Roseivirga sp. BDSF3-8: one gene and its partner. The protein of the gene in region 2 interacts with the protein of the main gene of each other region in a pairwise test. Links are inferred from orthologs where the notes say so. Each region holds a gene or a part of one and is shown on either strand. Other genes may lie near its edges.

Evidence for each region.
Region 1: the proteins of dnaB (region 2) and dnaA interact in binary tests that used the Escherichia coli proteins (3 or more experiments, as listed by UniProt). The link is inferred for Roseivirga sp. BDSF3-8 from one-to-one orthologs.

What each region holds. Positions count from the first base shown.
Region 1 is NZ_JBGNFV010000001.1:3,736,955-3,749,574, reverse strand. The notes cover bases 4,753-7,556. They hold dnaA (chromosomal replication initiator protein DnaA), read right to left. Parts: upstream 6,971-7,556; coding sequence 5,534-6,970; downstream 4,753-5,533. Other genes in these bases: AB9P05_RS15865 (methylmalonyl-CoA mutase family protein), read left to right, coding at 7,535-7,556; AB9P05_RS15875 (S1C family serine protease), read left to right, coding at 4,753-5,255. Outside these bases: RIP metalloprotease RseP, read right to left, coding at 1-934; AB9P05_RS15885 (1-deoxy-D-xylulose-5-phosphate reductoisomerase), read right to left, coding at 935-2,104; AB9P05_RS15880 (GH3 auxin-responsive promoter family protein), read right to left, coding at 2,111-3,619; more of AB9P05_RS15875, read left to right, coding at 3,798-4,752; more of AB9P05_RS15865, read left to right, coding at 7,557-9,400; scpA (methylmalonyl-CoA mutase), read left to right, coding at 9,404-11,554; AB9P05_RS15855 (tetratricopeptide repeat protein), read right to left, coding at 11,622-12,620. UniProt on the Escherichia coli protein: Plays an essential in the initiation and regulation of chromosomal replication. Binds in an ATP-dependent fashion to the origin of replication (oriC) to initiate formation of the DNA replication initiation complex once per cell cycle.
Region 2 is NZ_JBGNFV010000001.1:5,047,118-5,051,837, forward strand. Bases 1-2,948 are described here. They hold dnaB (replicative DNA helicase), read right to left. Parts: upstream 2,257-2,948; coding sequence 745-2,256; downstream 1-744. Other genes in these bases: AB9P05_RS20900 (zinc-binding alcohol dehydrogenase family protein), read right to left, coding at 1-643; murC (UDP-N-acetylmuramate--L-alanine ligase), read left to right, coding at 2,615-2,948. Also shown: more of murC, read left to right, coding at 2,949-3,988; AB9P05_RS20915 (exonuclease domain-containing protein), read left to right, coding at 4,012-4,720. UniProt on the Escherichia coli protein: The main replicative DNA helicase, it participates in initiation and elongation during chromosome replication. Travels ahead of the DNA replisome, separating dsDNA into templates for DNA synthesis.

The DNA of each region.
Region 1 (12,620 bases), 1.3 Mb from region 2 along the record:
GAATTGACTCTCCTAAAGAAAAGTTGCGCGTACTCTGAAGTCCTTCACTTACCGGATAAAAGCCCAGGGTACCTGTTTCACTTACCTCCGACTGAAGAGTAATCACCTCATCATCCCTTTCTACCTTCAAACTGACTTCCTGCCCTGCATTATTTTGCAGAGCTGCCTGCAATTCGTCAAACAGCGCTACCTTTTCTCCATTAATCGCAATGATCTTATCATCTGGTTTCAATCCGGCTTCATCGGCAAATGAGCCACCTTCCACCCTGCCGATACGGAATGGCCACCGGTAGGTGATGAAACTTTTAGACTCAGAAAGCTGATCGAGAAAATCTGAAGGCACACCAATCTTGAGAGTATCATCACCCCGGACTACCGTATACTTCAGTTGCTCTTCAAAGAATATCTGCATATTGACCAGGTCGCTGAAGTTTTCATAGTCAGCCCCGTTAACAGCGATGATCTTGTCACCTGTCTCAAAGCCAAGTTGCTGCCCCAGGTCTTCTGCCTGAATACCGTACTTGTATATTTCCTCTTTGGGTACATCGGTTTCACCGTAATAATAGGTAATCCCGATAAAAACGAGCACACCCAGAATCACATTCATGATGATACCACCCAGCATAACGATAAGGCGCTGCCAGGCAGGCTTTGCCCGGAACTCGTAAGGCTCAGGTTCTTTACTCAGAGATTCAGTATCGAGTGATTCGTCTATCATCCCTGTGATTTTCACAAAACCACCCAGTGGAATGGCTCCCAGGGAATACTCTGTTTCACCCTTTTTAAATCCGAAGAGTTTGGGAGGGAAGCCTATGTAAAACTTTTCCACACGCATCCCGAATGCTTTAGCGGCAATCATATGGCCGAACTCGTGCAATCCGATAAGGATCACGAGTGCCAGCACCAATTGCGCTACCATTATTACTGTACCCATTTAATTAATTAGTTCTTTAGCTAAAATTCTGGTTTCTTTATCTGTCTCCACGTAATCTTCCAGACCAGGTTTTTCTATGTGGGATATTTTGGACAAGCAGGCACCTACTATGTCCGGCATATCCAGAAAACCTATTCTGTCCCGTAAAAATTCCTCTACGGCTATCTCGTTGGCCGCGTTTAGTACACATGGCTTATTACCACCCTGCTTCAACGCATCAAAAGCCAGACCAAGATTTTTGAATGTTTCCATGTCAGGCTTCTCAAATGTCAGGCTGGGATAGTCCGTAAAATCAAACCGGGGAAAATCAGTGGTATATCGCTCAGGATATGTCAGCGCAAACTGAATAGGCAGTTTCATATCCGGAAGTCCCATTTGGGCTTTTATACTACCATCAGTGAATTGCACCATCGAATGAATAATGGACTGCGGGTGCACCACCACATCAATCTGGGAGGTATCAAGGCCAAACAGCCATTTTGCTTCGATCACCTCAAGGCCTTTATTCATCAGGCTTGCTGAGTCAATCGTTATCTTCGCCCCCATATCCCAGTTCGGGTGCTTAAGGGCCTGCTCCTTTTTAACTGTTTGTAAAAATTCAGTATTTCTTCCCCTGAATGGCCCGCCGCTGGCAGTAAGGATAATCTTTTCGATAGGGTTATGAAACTCTCCTACGATGCATTGAAAAATAGCACTGTGCTCAGAATCAACAGGGTATATGTTCACCCCCTTTTCTTTGGCGCGCTCGGTTACCAGCTCACCAGCCACTACCAGTGTTTCCTTATTAGCAAGGGCTATATGTTTACCTGCATCAATGGCCCTGAGGGTGGGAATAAGGCCGGCATAGCCTACAAGTGCCGTAAGTACAATATCTATACTATCCATCTCCACCACACCGGCCAGAGCCTTGGTGCCGGCATACACCTGGATGTCCTGAGGGTCCAGTGCAGCAAATACTTTGTCGTAAAGGGACTCATTACCAATTACCACCGCCCGGGGTTTGAACTGTAGGGCCTGGCTTATCAGCAGGTCGGCATTGTTCTGAGCAGTAAGTACGATCACCTCAAAGCGGTCAGGGTGATTGGCGATAACTTCCAGCGCCTGGGTTCCGATACTTCCGGTAGATCCAAGGATAGCTACACCGCGACCGGCTTCATGTTGTTCCTTCATGTAAACTCAATTCGTTTCCAGCCTGTATGACTGTAAATTGTCTGCGATCTTTCGGTCATTAGACAATCTGGGCACTTTATTCTGGCCGCCAAGCTTTCCCTGTGACCGCATATAGCCTATAAAGGCTCCTTTTTGCAGCGAAATCACCCGGAGGCTGCGCAGGATATTACCTGAGATCAGGTCATCATAATATGAGTTCAATTCCTGCAATCGCGAATTTAATGTTTTTTCGAATGCTTCCCTATTTTCCGGCTCTTTTGCAAACTCCACATACCACTCATGAAGCGGAAGTCCTTCAGCAGGAGTCACCTGCGGTGCTACCGTAAACTCGACTACTTCAACGCCAGGATGTTGCTCCATAGCGTATTGCATCGCTTTTTCTACCTCCTCCCCTATTACATGCTCTCCAAAGGCAGAAATAAAGTGCTTGATCCGGCCCGTTACTACCAGCCGGTAGGGGTCTTTTGAGACAAACTTTATAGTATCACCAATATTGTAGCTCCACAGCCCGGCATTCGTATTAAGTATAATCACATAGTTTTTACCCAGCTCTACCTCATCAATACGTAGTCTCCGGGGATTATCGTCAAAAAACTCCTCTGCCGGAATAAACTCATAAAATATGCCATGATTAAGAAGCAATAGCAAGCCTGGCTCAGTCTGGGTATCCTGGTAAGCAATAAAACCCTCGCTCGCAGGGTAGGTTTCTATACTATCCACCATACCTCCAATACTTTCATAAAGCTTAGCCCGGTATGGCTCAAAATTCACCCCGCCATATACAAACAGACCAAAGTTGGGAAAGACCTCTTTTATCTTCTTCCCCCCCGTTCGCTCTCTGATGCGGTCAAAATACATCTGCACCCAGGGAGGAATACCTGAAATAAGGCTCATGTCCTTATCCAGCGTCTCATCAATGATTTTTTCAAGCTTCTCTTCCCAGTCCTCCATGCAGTTGGTTTCATAACTGGGCAGCTGGTTTGTGCGCAGATACCCGGGCACATGATGATTGACTATGCCGGACAAGCGCCCAACTGGGATTCCGTTCTTCTCGGTAAGCTCAGGGCTTCCGCTGAGAAATATCAGTTTGCCCTCCAGAAAATGACCATTACCCGTTTCATGCACATAACTAAGCAGGGCATTACGCGCACTGTTGATATGATTAGGGATGGACTCTTTAGTAATAGGAATGTACTTGACTCCTGATGTGGTTCCACTGGTTTTTGACAGGTACCTGGGCTTTCCGGGCCAGAGAACACTCTCCTCTCCGCCCACCATACGATCAACGTAAGGCCTTAACCCCTCATAATCCCGAATGGGTACGCGCTCTTTAAAATCTCCGTAGTGACGCACCGACCCAAAGCCGTGGTCACTGCCAAAGGCTGTTTCAGAACCTTTTTCGATTAACTCTCTAAAAACCTTCTCCTGGGTTTCAGCAGGTTGTGAAGACCACTTTTTCTGATCGCGCACAACGTATGCAGCCAGTGGCTTGCTTAAAAAAGAACGTATTCCCATGTGTACAAATGTATAGAAAATGTCAAAACGACATGACGAAATGCATTATGTCATTTCCAAATCGCGTTTCCGGCCTTAGGGAGGTTAAAATATGTTAAAACCGACATAAGCGCATGTTTTTTGCGTTGATAAATGCGATACTTAAATCAGATTTAGAAACCCCCAACCTAATTCGTTTATGAAACAACTGATCCGTACCGTTTTTGTCGCCTTTCTGGCAGGAATTGGCGGCTCATACACCTATGATTACCTTACTGAAGAACAGGATGTGTCATTGGCAACTACCTACCCGGTAGCTCATTCAGAAACTGATCAGCCGGCTTACCAGGCAAGCCAATACTGTCCGGCCTCTATTAGCCCAGAGCTACGCAATGTCCCGGATGACTTTGTCGAAGCCTCCCGCAACAGCACCCCAAGTGTGGTATATATCAAAACTATCACACAAAATGACTATGGGAGAAATAGCTGGCTTGAATATTTCTTCGGAGGTGGCGGTGGCTCTCAGATCAACAGTGGCTCAGGCGTGATCTATACCTCTGACGGGTACATTATCACGAATAACCATGTGGTGGAAGGGGCCGATCAGCTTGAAGTTATCCATGATAAAAAAACATATGAAGCTCGCATCGTTGGCCGCGATCCATCTTCTGACCTTGCGGTAATAAAGGTCGAAGCCTCAGGGCTTCCCGCAATTAAGGTTGGTCGAAGCCGTGACATTCAAACGGGTGAATGGGTGCTGGCGGTGGGTAATCCATTTAACCTTACCTCTACCGTTACCGCTGGTATCGTATCCGCAAAAGGCCGCCAGATTAACATCCTGAGAAATACCAGCTTCCCACTGGAAAGCTTCATACAAACAGATGCGGCCATCAACCCGGGTAACAGCGGCGGAGCCTTGGTCAACCGTACCGGTGAGTTAGTCGGAATTAATACAGCCATAATCTCAAAGACCGGCTCCTATGCAGGGTATGGATTCGCCGTTCCCTCTGACGTAGCAAAAAAGATTGCAGACGACATTATCAACTACGGCACTGTACAAAAGGCATTTATTGGTGCTGAGGTAGTGGGAGTAGACGAAGAGATCGCGAGGCAACTGGATGTACGTGAGCCGGAGGGGGTAGTTATTAGCTACCTGGAAGAAGGAGGAGCAGCAGAGAAAGCCGGCCTTCAGCGCGGGGATATTATTCTTGATCTGGGGGGAGTAAAAACCGGCAGTCACGGCAACTATTCAGAGGCACTAAGCTACTACTCTCCAGGTGATAAAGTACCTGTGACGTATAAGAGAAAAGGTAAATTAAGCAGCACTTCACTTTTACTAACGAATCGTGACGGCAGCACAAGTCTGGTACGTAAAGAGTTTTACACCTCAGATAAGCTTGGTGCTGAACTTGAGTCACTAAGTAATGCCGAAAAGCGAAAAAGAAATATCGAGAATGGTGTACGCATCAGCCAAATCCGCACCGGCCTTATTCGCCAGATGGGTTTTGAAGAGGGCTTTGTGGTAACCGCGGTAAATCGCAAGCCGGTAGATTCTCCGGAGGATTTGGAAAGCATGCTGTTAGGTATTCGCGGCAGAGTGATTGTAGAAGGTGTAAACACCCGTGGAGTCAGGGGGTATTACAGCTTTGTGTTTTAAAATAAAGAAAGGGCTGTCTCAAAAGTAGTAAGGACTTTTTTGATACCAAACAATATTTGGAGAATTGCTTCAAACACTCTACATAGCGAAGTCGGACGCGACCCGGTACAAACTTCGCGACAATGGTAACCACGGGACCGAACGCGGCCCGGTATAATCCCGCGGTAGTTTACCAAATTCAAAATTATATTTTGAATAAAAAGAAAGAGGCTGCCTTTTGAGACAGCCTCTTCTTTATTTTCCTAACCTTACGACCATTAGGCCGTAGAGGGGCAGGTTCAGACAGTAACTCTGACCCGTAATTTCTTCTTAAGTGACTCCACGGCATTTTTCATTTTGCTATCGATGGTCACCATGTCGTTTACACTCTGTACGGCATGAATAACCGTACTATGGTCACGCCCACCAAAGTGGAAACCTATTGACTTAAGGCTATGATTGGTGTATTCTTTGCAGAAGTACATCGCCACCTGCCTGGCAATAACGATCTCTTTTTTACGTGTCTTGGCCTTCATATCATCCAGGCTGATGTTGAAAAACTCAGAGACCGTCTTTTGAATAAAGTCCACTCCCACTTCTGTCTCTATATCCGAAACAATATGCTTCAGGCACTGCTTTGCCAGCTCCAGATCTATCTCCCGTCTGTTAAGAGAAGCATGGGCAATAAGGCTGATTATCACCCCTTCCAGTTCACGAATATTAGTATCCACGCTATAAGCGAGGTACTCGATCACATCATCAGGAATATCGATACCATCAGCCTGCATTTTCTTTTGGATAATGGCAATTCGCGTTTCCAGATCAGGCTGCTGAAGGTCAGCTGTAAGGCCCCACTTAAAGCGACTTAATAACCGCTCCTGCAGACCACGCAGGTCTCGCGGAGGGCAATCGCTAGTCATTATTATCTGCTTGCCAGACTGGTGAAGGTGGTTAAAGATATGGAAGAATATCTCTTGGGTCTTCTCCTTATTCGCCAGAAACTGAACATCATCCAGGATAAGCACATCCATTTCCAGGAAGAAGTTTGAGAAATCCTGAACCCGGTTATTCCTTAACGCTTCTATAAATTGATTCGTGAACTTTTCGGAAGAGACATAATAAATACGTCTGTCGGGCAGGTCTCGCTTAATCTCGTTACCGATTGCCTGAACCAAGTGAGTTTTTCCAAGTCCGACACCTCCGTAAACCATAAGTGGGTTAAACGAGGTTACACCGGGCTTTTGCGCTACAGCGTATCCGGCTGACCTCCCTAATCGGTTACAGTCTCCCTCTACAAAGGTGTCAAAAGTATAATTAGGATTGAGCTGAGGATCATGCGGCTTAGCGGGCGCTGATGCCTCCTGCTGTGGTGTGCTAAAATTACTGCCGTTTTGCCTATAGTTACTGGCAGCAGTACCATTTTGCTTACTGGTATTTTTCTCGGGATAATTAACCGTATAGGGCTGGCTGGTAGCCGAGCCCTGGTCCACGATAACCGAATATTCGAGGCGACCCTCTTTACCCAGTACCTGGTCAATTGCTCCGCGTAGCAAATGGACATAATGCTCCTCCAGCCACTCATAAAAGAACTGACTCGGTACTTGAATTGTAAGTACCTGATCTACCAGTTTAAGCGGAACTATTGGCATAAACCAAGTCCTGAAGCTTTGCTCACTGGTACTAGCCTTTATGTAGCGGAGACAATTATTCCATACTGAATGACAGTCAAGTTGCATCGGCCAGAAAGAAATGGATTAGTGTTTTTTTAGACCCTTAATATGTAAGGGGAAAACAAAATTGTTAAAAATTTTAAAGATAAAAAAACCTCATTGCGCTTGACTTTATCGAATGTGGCTAATACCAGAATATGCGAATTTATGCTTTAAAAATTATTCGTTTTTTGATACACCAAAGCCAAAAAATACAAGTTAAAAATGCAATGCAATTAATCTTACCTATCAGAGCTTTACAGTCGCTGGGTGAAATAGGCGACAAAAATAGTATTTCATTTGATTTAAACCTAGATTTTCAGGGAATGAAACAAAAATCAGCATTCTGCTATTATTTGGGAAGAGAAATATCACTTGTTCAGAATAGCTGCGATGGGTAAGGATTAAATTAAAAGTGTTCGCAAGAAAAAATTCATCTTTTGTATATACTTCCGAAACACTGTTAGTATCTCGTATTTCGGGTCGTTATTGCCTGTAAGGTTTTCTTTGCGGATAGACCAAAAACCGTAACTTTGACTCGATATTCATTCTTTTGAATTTGGTATTGACAAATGACTTTAGCGCTTTTTCATGTCGGAATCGGATAAAAACCTGCAACTCAAAGAGTACTTCAAGGAAATCACCCCTGAAGAATGGCGTACCAAAGCAGAGAAAGACCTGAAAGGGGCCTCGCTGGATAAACTTACCAGTATCTGCTATGAGGGAATCCCTATAAAGCCTCTCTACACATCCGCCCCCGAGGGCGCTGCCGATCGCTACGGCAGACATACTCCTTATGAAGGGCCTGAACCTGAGGCCCGGCACTGGACCAATTATGAGCTAATACCACTTGCCTCAGAAAAGGAGGCCAATCACATGGCTCTAAAGGCGCTGGAGAATGGCGCTGACGGAATCATTTTTGACCTGCAAAAAGATGCAGACCTCAACTTTGATGACCTCATGCGCGACATTATGCCTCAGTACTGTCACGTATCCTTTACCGGTGGGCCAACTACGCTCGTTTGCATAAAAAACTACCTTAAATACATTGTAAGCCAGGACTTACCTGCAGAAGAGGTAAGAGGGTTTCTGAAGTATGATCCCTTCTACCCGCTACTCACACAGAATAACCTTAATGAGAAGTCCTTTGCCCTACTGAAGAACATCATGGATACCAGCAGTACCATGCCGGGATTCAGAGGGTTGACTGTTTCCGGTTCTGTTTTTCATGAATCTGGAGCTGATACGGTGGTTGAAACGGCCATGATGATAAGTGCCGTTACAGAATTGATTGACCGGCTATCGGAATCTGATTTCAGCCCGGAAATACTCTTTCATAACCTGGTTCTGTCAGTCCGGTGCGGTCGCGAGTTTTTCCTGGAAATAGCCAAACTACGGGCCCTTCGCTTTCTGGTAACTAAACTGGCTCACGCTTACGGATTAACCTCTTTTACCGGTGATGACATTTATCTACACGTCAACACGGCCAGGTTTGATAAAACACTATTTGACCCTCATACAAACATGCTTCGTAATACCACCGAAGCCATGTCCGCCATCATAGGAGGGTGCAATTCGCTGCATGTTATTCCCTACGATGAAATTTTCCGGCCTGTCAGTTCTTTCAGCACCAGAATCAGCAGGAATGTTTCCCTTATACTCAAAGAAGAAAGCTACCTGAATAAGGTGGTGGACCCTGCAGCGGGCTCATATTATATAGAGAGCCTGACAGACGATATTGCCAATAATGCCTGGAAAATATTTCTTGAAATGGAGGAGCTGGGTGGCTTTGTGAAAGCTTACCACAGTGGCTATATACAAGATCAGGTAGAAAAAGGCGCTAACGCCCGAAAAGTTAAGACTGCCTCCCGCCGGGATGTCTTTGTTGGGGTCAACCAATATGCCAATGCAAGTGAGATCCTGGATCCCGATGCCCTCAAGCTAAAAAAGTATACTCCGGGCGAAGAAGGGCCGGTACTTACTCCCTATCGTGGAGCCTGGCCGTTTGAGCAATTAAGGCTTAAAACGGAGAAGTTTGTTAAGCGCATGGGACGCGAACACCGTCCGAATATTGAGCCTATTCTATTATCTAATACAGCTATGGCCAAAGCCCGGGCCTCTTTTGCCACTGGCTTTTTTGCCAGTGCCGGCTTCGGCTCACTGGATGAAATGATAGTGGATAATGTAAAAGAGAATGCAAAGAAAGCCGGTCAGCAGCGGGCTGACATCATTGTTTTCTGTGGCTCTGATGAGGATTACAGACATAATGCGCGCCAAGCGGCCGAAAAGTTCAGGTCTGGGTGCAAGGGAAAACTACTTATACTTGCCGGACCACCAGAAGCGCTCGAAGAGGGATATGCAGGGCTTTTCGATTACCTGATACACCGTAAAAGCAATGCCATAGAAATCCTGGAGCAAATACAGGAGAAAGTGCTTTCCAAATCAAAAAACAACTAGACGATGAGACCTGATTTCAAAAATTTCAAATGGGAAGGGGTTTCAGCTAAAAAACCTGAACATAAAAATGTTATAGCAGACTGGAAAACCGCCGAAGGAATAGAGGTACCCCCGATAATAACGCCTGATCACCTGAGTCCTGCCGAGCATATTGGATTTCAATCAGGACTTCCTCCCTACCTGCGGGGCCCTTACAGCACTATGTATGTTACGAGGCCATGGACCATCCGCCAATATGCAGGGTTTTCGACCGCAGAAGAATCAAATGCCTTTTATAGAAGAAACCTGGCCGCCGGTCAGAAAGGTCTTTCGGTGGCGTTTGACCTGGCTACTCACCGCGGGTATGATTCAGATCATGCACGGGTGGTAGGCGACGTGGGAAAGGCGGGCGTAGCTGTGGATTCGGTGCTTGACATGAAGATCCTGTTCGATCGCATCCCACTTGATAAAATGTCAGTATCTATGACGATGAACGGTGCGGTCATTCCGGTGATGGCCTTCTATATTGTGGCAGCGGAGGAGCAGGGTGTAAAACCTGAGCAGCTGAGTGGCACCATTCAGAACGATATTTTCAAAGAGTTTATGGTGCGTAACACCTATATATACCCTCCGGCTCCGAGTGTACGTATCATTGCTGATATTTTTGCCTATACATCCCGGCACATGCCAAAATTTAACAGTATCAGCATTAGCGGATACCATATGCAGGAAGCTGGTGCCACAGCAGACATTGAGCTGGCATATACACTGGCGGATGGCCTGGAGTATTTACGTACGGGTATAAAGGCGGGCCTTAAAGTAGATGAATTTGCTCCCAGGCTTTCCTTTTTCTGGGCGGTAGGCATGAATCACTTCATGGAAATAGCCAAAATGCGGGCCGCCAGAATTCTTTGGGCCAGACTGGTAAAACCTTTTAATCCGGAAAACCCTAAAAGCATGGCCCTGCGTGCTCACAGCCAGACATCAGGCTGGAGCCTGACCGAGCAGGATCCTTTCAATAACGTTACCCGTACTTGTGTGGAGGCCCTCGCGGCAGCGATGGGGAATACCCAGTCACTTCACACTAATGCGTTGGATGAAGCCATAGCGCTTCCTACTGATTTCTCAGCAAGGATAGCCCGAAATACTCAACTTTACCTGCAGGAAGAAACAGGCATTACACGTACAGTTGACCCCTGGGGAGGGTCATACTATGTTGAGTTTCTCACGGACCAGATAATGCGTAAGGCCTGGGATCTGATACAGGAAGTAGAGGAAATGGGCGGCATGGCTAAAGCTATAGAAAGCGGGCTGCCTAAAATGCGTATCGAAGAGGCTGCCGCCAGAAAGCAGGCGCGTATAGACAGTACAAAAGACGTCATTGTTGGTGTAAACCGCTACCAGACTGAAGAAGAAACAAGTATCGACCTTCTTGAAGTGGATAATACTGCGGTAAGGAAGTCACAAATAGAACGCCTCAATAAAATGAAGGCTGACCGGAACAATGAGAAGGTTCAGGAATCACTTGAGGCTATCACCACCTGTGCGCGTACCGGAGAAGGAAATCTGCTTGAATTAGCCATAGAAGCAGCCCGTAATCGTGCCAGCCTGGGAGAGATTTCTGAAGCTATGGAAAAAGAGTTTGGCCGCCACAAGGCGGTTATAAAATCCATATCAGGTGTGTACTCCCGCGAAGCTGAAGAAGAAGACACTTTTAAAGAAGCACGGGAACTTGCCGACAGATTTTCCAGGGAAGAAGGTCGCCGCCCCAGGATTATGGTTGCTAAAATGGGACAGGACGGACATGACAGGGGTGCAAAAGTGATTGCCACAAGTTTTGCTGATCTGGGCTTTGACGTTGACATAGGGCCACTTTTTCAAACCCCTGAAGAGGTGGCAAGACAGGCAGCTGAAAATGATGTGCATATTGTAGGGGCATCCAGTTTGGCAGGAGGGCATAAAACACTGGTGCCTCAGCTTATCGAAGCTCTCCGGGAGCTTGGCCGCGATGACATCATGGTTGTAGCAGGGGGTGTAATCCCTTCGCGCGATTACCAGGAATTGAAAGATAAAGGTGTGGCAGAAGTATTTGGCCCTGGTACAATCATTTCAAAAGCTGCTATCCGAGTACTCAACCGACTTATGGAAGATGAGCCTGTAAGCAGCGAGGAGTAGGCTTTATTCAGGTTTTGAAAAACAAAAGCCCCACTGAATGAGTCAGTGGGCTTTTGTTATCTGGTAGTTATTGCAGTTCCGAAAGCTTGTTAGACAGCGTAAGCCTTTCTCCTAAAGACTCATAGGCATTTGATAGTTCATTTGCATACTTCTCCGTTTCGTCCGAGGACATTAAGAGGGATAGCTGTTGTTGATGGTCAAAAGCTTCTCTGTGTTTCTGCTGGGCTGTTTCGGCAGTAATTGCCGTTTCCAACATGGTTATCTTATCATCATATTCAATATTACCCATTAGAAGCAAGCCCTTTTCAGCATAAGTTTCTGCCTCAGCATATTCCTTATTGGATAACTTGAATACTGAGAGATCCCGATATGCCTGGGAGAGATAGAATGATGAGGCGGTAGGCATAATTGTCTCAAGGGCCAGCTCGTAATAGTGATCTGCACTATCTTTCATTCCTGTTTTTGAATACATATAAGCCAGATTATGATACAGCCTGCCCTCAGTTCTGTAATCTTCCAGTTCCTGGGATATCTCTACCCCTTTATCAAAGTACTTTTTTGCCTTGTCATACTCCTGGAGAAGGATAAGGGCGTAACTCATAGAATTGTAAAGTCCTCCAAGCCCTGTTTTCTCCTCATCCATACCTTCAGCTAACTCAATAGCGCGATCCAGGTATTCTTTACTTTTACTGTAATTACCTGCATCAAGATAATTCCTTGCTCTGGTCCTTACCATTTTGAGTTTAAAGCTTTGCTCAGAAATATAGTCATAAAGCTTGAAGGCTTCCGCAAAGTGACTCTCTGCCAGATCATACATTTTCAGACGCCGAAACATGAGTCCTGTGGTATAGTGTACCGTAACGAGCCTTTCGTGGGCTTTCAGTTCCAGGAAAACGTCGTGAGCATCTGCAAAATACTGTATCGCCTCAGCGTATTTATCGTCCTGGTAAAGTTTTACCGCCGAACGATACATTAAAATACCATTCTCTTCCTTACGGCTTAATTCAGAGACCAACTCCTGATAAAGCGCGAAATGGTGGTCGGCTTTTTTTTTATCTTTAAAATG
Region 2 (4,720 bases):
CCCAATTATCTTCTTTATAATTATATGTGCCGGCAGCTCCCTTCTTTTTCATCAGATCAAGCTTTTCCTGAGTGCCGGAGGTAACGGATACGGTGGCACCGGCTGCCTTGGCGAACATGAAAGCCATCTGAGCCACACCACCGCCGATGCCATTGATAAGTACGTGCTGGCCTTTTTGCAGCTTCCCGTGGGTAAAGAGGGCTCGGTACGCTGTAAGGCCTGCCAGAGGTAAACTTGCAGCTTGTGAAAAGTTAAGATGGGAGGGAATTTCTTTTAACCGGTCTACAGGCACAGATACATATTCTGCCATAGTGCCATTTACCGGCATTCCTAATATACTGTAATCACTTTTCTGTACGCTGGGGTCCTCTCCCCAGCCTATATTTGGGTTGATAACAACATGTCTTCCTTCCCATTCAGCGCCTTCGCCATTTACCTTCTCAACTATGCCGGAGGCATCGCTTCCTAGAATGGTTTCATACCGGATGCCGGGGTATTTTCCTTCCCGCATCCATTGGTCGCGATGGTTTAATGCTGAAGCTTTTATTTTGATAAGGGCCTCCCCCTTAGCTGGCTCCGGTTTATCTATGTCCCCGATTCTTAGGTGATTGTCTGTTTGATCCGTTAAAAAAAGTGCTTTCATCGTGTTTGGTTTTGTTACTGCAAATAATAGCATGCTTTTTATAAGAAAAAAACCGTCTGTTGTGCAGACGGTTTTAGACTCTTTAAATAAATATACCTATTTCAGAAGGGCGCCTCTCCTCCCCCATCGAATGGCAAGCCGCCACCGGAGGCCGGGTTTCCGTCGGAAGGGTTCACCCGGCTTCCCATAGTAAGGGCACTGCCTTGTGATGGATTGGCAGAAGACTGGAATGTCTGAGGGAAGCTGCTGCCTACTACGCCTGGAGCGTCAAGGTCAGTAAAACGGGTATACTTACCGATAAAGCGAAGAGGGATTGTGTCCAGACCGCCATTACGGTGTTTAGCAATAATCACTTCTCCGACTCCCTGGGTTGGGGCCCCATTTTCATCTTCAGTAATACCGTAGTATTCAGGACGGTAAAGGAACATTACCATGTCAGCATCCTGCTCTATCGATCCTGATTCCCTGAGGTCGGAAAGCATAGGGCGCTTATCTCCTCCCCTGGTTTCCACAGCACGGCTTAGCTGGCTCAGCGCTATAACAGGTACATTAAGTTCTTTAGCCAGGTTTTTTAAGGCACGGGAAATGGAGGCGATCTCCTGCTCACGGTTTGACCCTGAGTTTTTGGATGAGTCGCCGCTCATGAGCTGGAGGTAGTCAATGATAATGAGCTGTATATCATGCTGAGCTTTAAGGCGACGACACTTGGCCCTAAGTTCGAGAATGGACAGGGCCGGCGTATCATCGATAAATATCGGGGCATCAGCAAGACGACCGGTTTTATGTACGAGTTGCTCCCATTCGTACTCTTCAAGGTTACCTTTCTTAATTTTCTCTGACTCAAGCTGGGCTTCGGCGGAGATCATCCTGTTTACTAGCTGGACGTTGCTCATCTCAAGAGAGAATATAGCTACGGCATGACCGAATTCTACAGCGGCATTACGCATGGCAGAAACTACGAATGCAGTTTTACCCATGGCAGGACGTGCGGCAATAATAACAAGGTCGGAGCGCTGCCAACCGGAGGTAACCCGGTCAAGGGAGGTGAACCCGCTGGGTACACCGGTAAGGCCGTCTGTATGGAGCTTACGAGCCTCGAGCTCGTCAATAGCCTGCCGCATTATGCTCCGCATATCGGCATAATTTCGTTTGATATTGGCCTCAGAAACATCAAAAAGAGCCTGCTGCATCTTATCAAGCAATTGAAACACATCGGTGCTGTCTTCAAAGGCTTCCTTTTGAATCTCTCCGGCAATGTGGATCATCTCACGCTTGATAGCATTTTCCGCTATAATGCGTGCGTGATACTCGATATTAGCGGCAGAGTTAACCCTGGTGGTAAGCTCTGTTATGTAATAAGGCCCTCCTACCAGCTCGAGTTTACCGTTTTTCCTGAGCTGGGAGGTAACTGTGAGCAAATCTACCGGTTCTGCTTTATTAAAAAGCTCAATGATGGCCCGGTAGATTTCCTGATGTGCATCTTTATAGAAAGATTCGGGCTTAAGAATATCCACCACATCGGTAAGAGCTTCTTTCTCAAGCATCAATGCCCCCAGTACTGCCTGTTCGAGTTCGGTAGCCTGCGGAGGTACCTTGCCCAATTGGTCATTCATTTCTGAGGGAAACAATCTCTTTTTTCCCACTCCTTCACTTCGATCCGCCCTTCTTTTTTGAGATTCCAATAGTACCTGAGTTTTTATATGATCCTGTGTCGGGTTAACAAGCTGGCAAACATAGCTGTATTATTGAAGTTTTCAATTTTGTAAACGTACAAAAAAAGAAGAGTGACATAAGCTCATCTTTTCCACAGTAAAAACTATGGTTATCCACAGTGTTATTCACTTATCCACAAGACATTCACGCAAAAAAGCACTAAATTTGGGCCGTCGGCCGTAGGAGCACTCACTGCTCGCGATGATGTATACCGTAAACTGACCGGATGAATGAAACGGCCGCAAAAATAATTTCTTAATGGAGGAAAATTCGCAGAAAGTACATTTTATTGCCATAGGAGGCAGCGTAATGCATAACCTTGCCATTGCGTTAATGGAAATGGGGCATGAAGTATCGGGATCGGACGATTTGTTTTTTGATCCATCCCGAAGTCGCCTGGAAGAATACGGCTTACTACCGGAACAAGAAGGGTGGCAACCGGAAAAGATCACCAGTGATCTGGATGCAGTGATTCTGGGCATGCATGCCAAGGAGGATAACCCTGAGCTGTTGAAGGCGAGGGAAGTGGGGGTTCCTGTGTATTCCTTTCCTGAATATGTGTACGAGCAAAGTAAGGACAAGCAGCGCATTGTAATAGCAGGAAGCCATGGTAAAACGACCATCACATCGATGGTGATGCACGTTTTACGCTTTCATAAGCAGGAATTCGATTACCTGGTGGGTGCCAGCCTTGAAGGTTTTCCAAACAGCGTTAAGATCAGCGATGCGCCTATCATTATTATTGAAGGTGATGAATACTTATCCAGTCCTATAGATCCAACGCCGAAATTCCTGAAATACCAGCACCACATTGGTCTGATAAGCGGAATCAGTTGGGATCACATCAATGTCTTCCCTAATGTGGATAATTACGTTCGCCAATTTGACTTGTTTGCTGATGCCACCCCCAAGGCGGGTGTGATCATCTACTGTGAGGAAGACCCTATGGCTACCGTAATTGGTAATAAGGAGCGTGAGGATGTGACGAAGATTGAGTATAAATCACATGCCCATAAGATAAAGGAAGGGGTAACGTATCTTCAGACGGACAGCGGAGAGGTTCCCTTGCAGGTGTTTGGGCATCATAACATGCAGAATATCAGTGCTGCCAAAAAGGTATGTAAGCGGATTGGCATTACAGGCACACAATTCTACCAGGCGATAAGGACCTTTAAGGGGGCCAGTAAGCGTATGGAACTGGTGGACAATAACGGTAGTGTTGCAATCTATAAGGATTACGCCCACTCACCGAGCAAACTGGATGCGACTACGAAAGCACTTAAAGCTCAGTATCCTGACCGTACCCTTTTTGCCTGTATAGAGCTACATACATTTAGCAGCCTCAACCCTGACTTTCTAAAGACCTACCAGAATACATTCAATGAAACTGATGTGCCTATGGTATACGTAAATCCGGATACTGTGGCTCACAAAAAGCTGGCTCTGTTTACAGAAGCTGAGATTCGCGAGGCTTTCGGACGAGATGATGTGCGCTACTTTACGGATACAAACGAGCTGGAGAAGTTTCTGACGAACGAAAAATGGAATGATAAGAACCTCCTGATGATGTCGTCGGGCAGTTTCAATGGATTAGATCTAAAGGAACTGAGCCAAAAGATCCTGAATAACTAAACTCTTAGCAAAACTACCTATACATGCATTTAAATCTGAAAAACCCTTTGGTGTTTTTCGATCTGGAAACCACAGGTACCAATATTTCAAAGGACCGTATAGTCGAACTTTCTTTTCTGAAGGTGCTCCCTAACCAGCAAACAGAGAGTAAAACGATGCGGTTAAATCCCACTATCCCCATTCCTCATGAAACAAGCCTGATTCACGGCATATATGATGAGGATATAAAGGACAAGCCTACTTTTAAGCAGGTGGCTAAGGATATAGCTAAGTTTCTGGAAGGGGCAGACCTTTCCGGTTATAACATTGTTAAATTCGATGTGCCTATGCTGGTGGAAGAGTTTCTCAGGGTGGATGTGGATTTCAATGTAAGCAACCGTAAGCTGGTTGATTCCCAGAAGATTTTTCATATGATGGAAAAAAGAAATCTTTCTGCCGCATTGAAATTTTACTGCAATAAGTCTCTGAATGATGCGCATAGTGCCGAAGCTGATACAATAGCCAGCTATGAGGTACTTAAGGCCCAGATAGAAAGATATAATAACGAAGACGTCACCGACCTGAAGGGTAACAAGGTAGGTCGAATAGAGAATAACATGGATATGCTGCACCAGCTTACGTGCAGCAACATGGTCGATCTGGCCGGCAGAATCGTAAGAAACGAAAAGCAGATAGAGTGTTTCAACTTCGGAAAGCACCGGGGCAGACCGGTGGTTGATGTGTTAGACACGG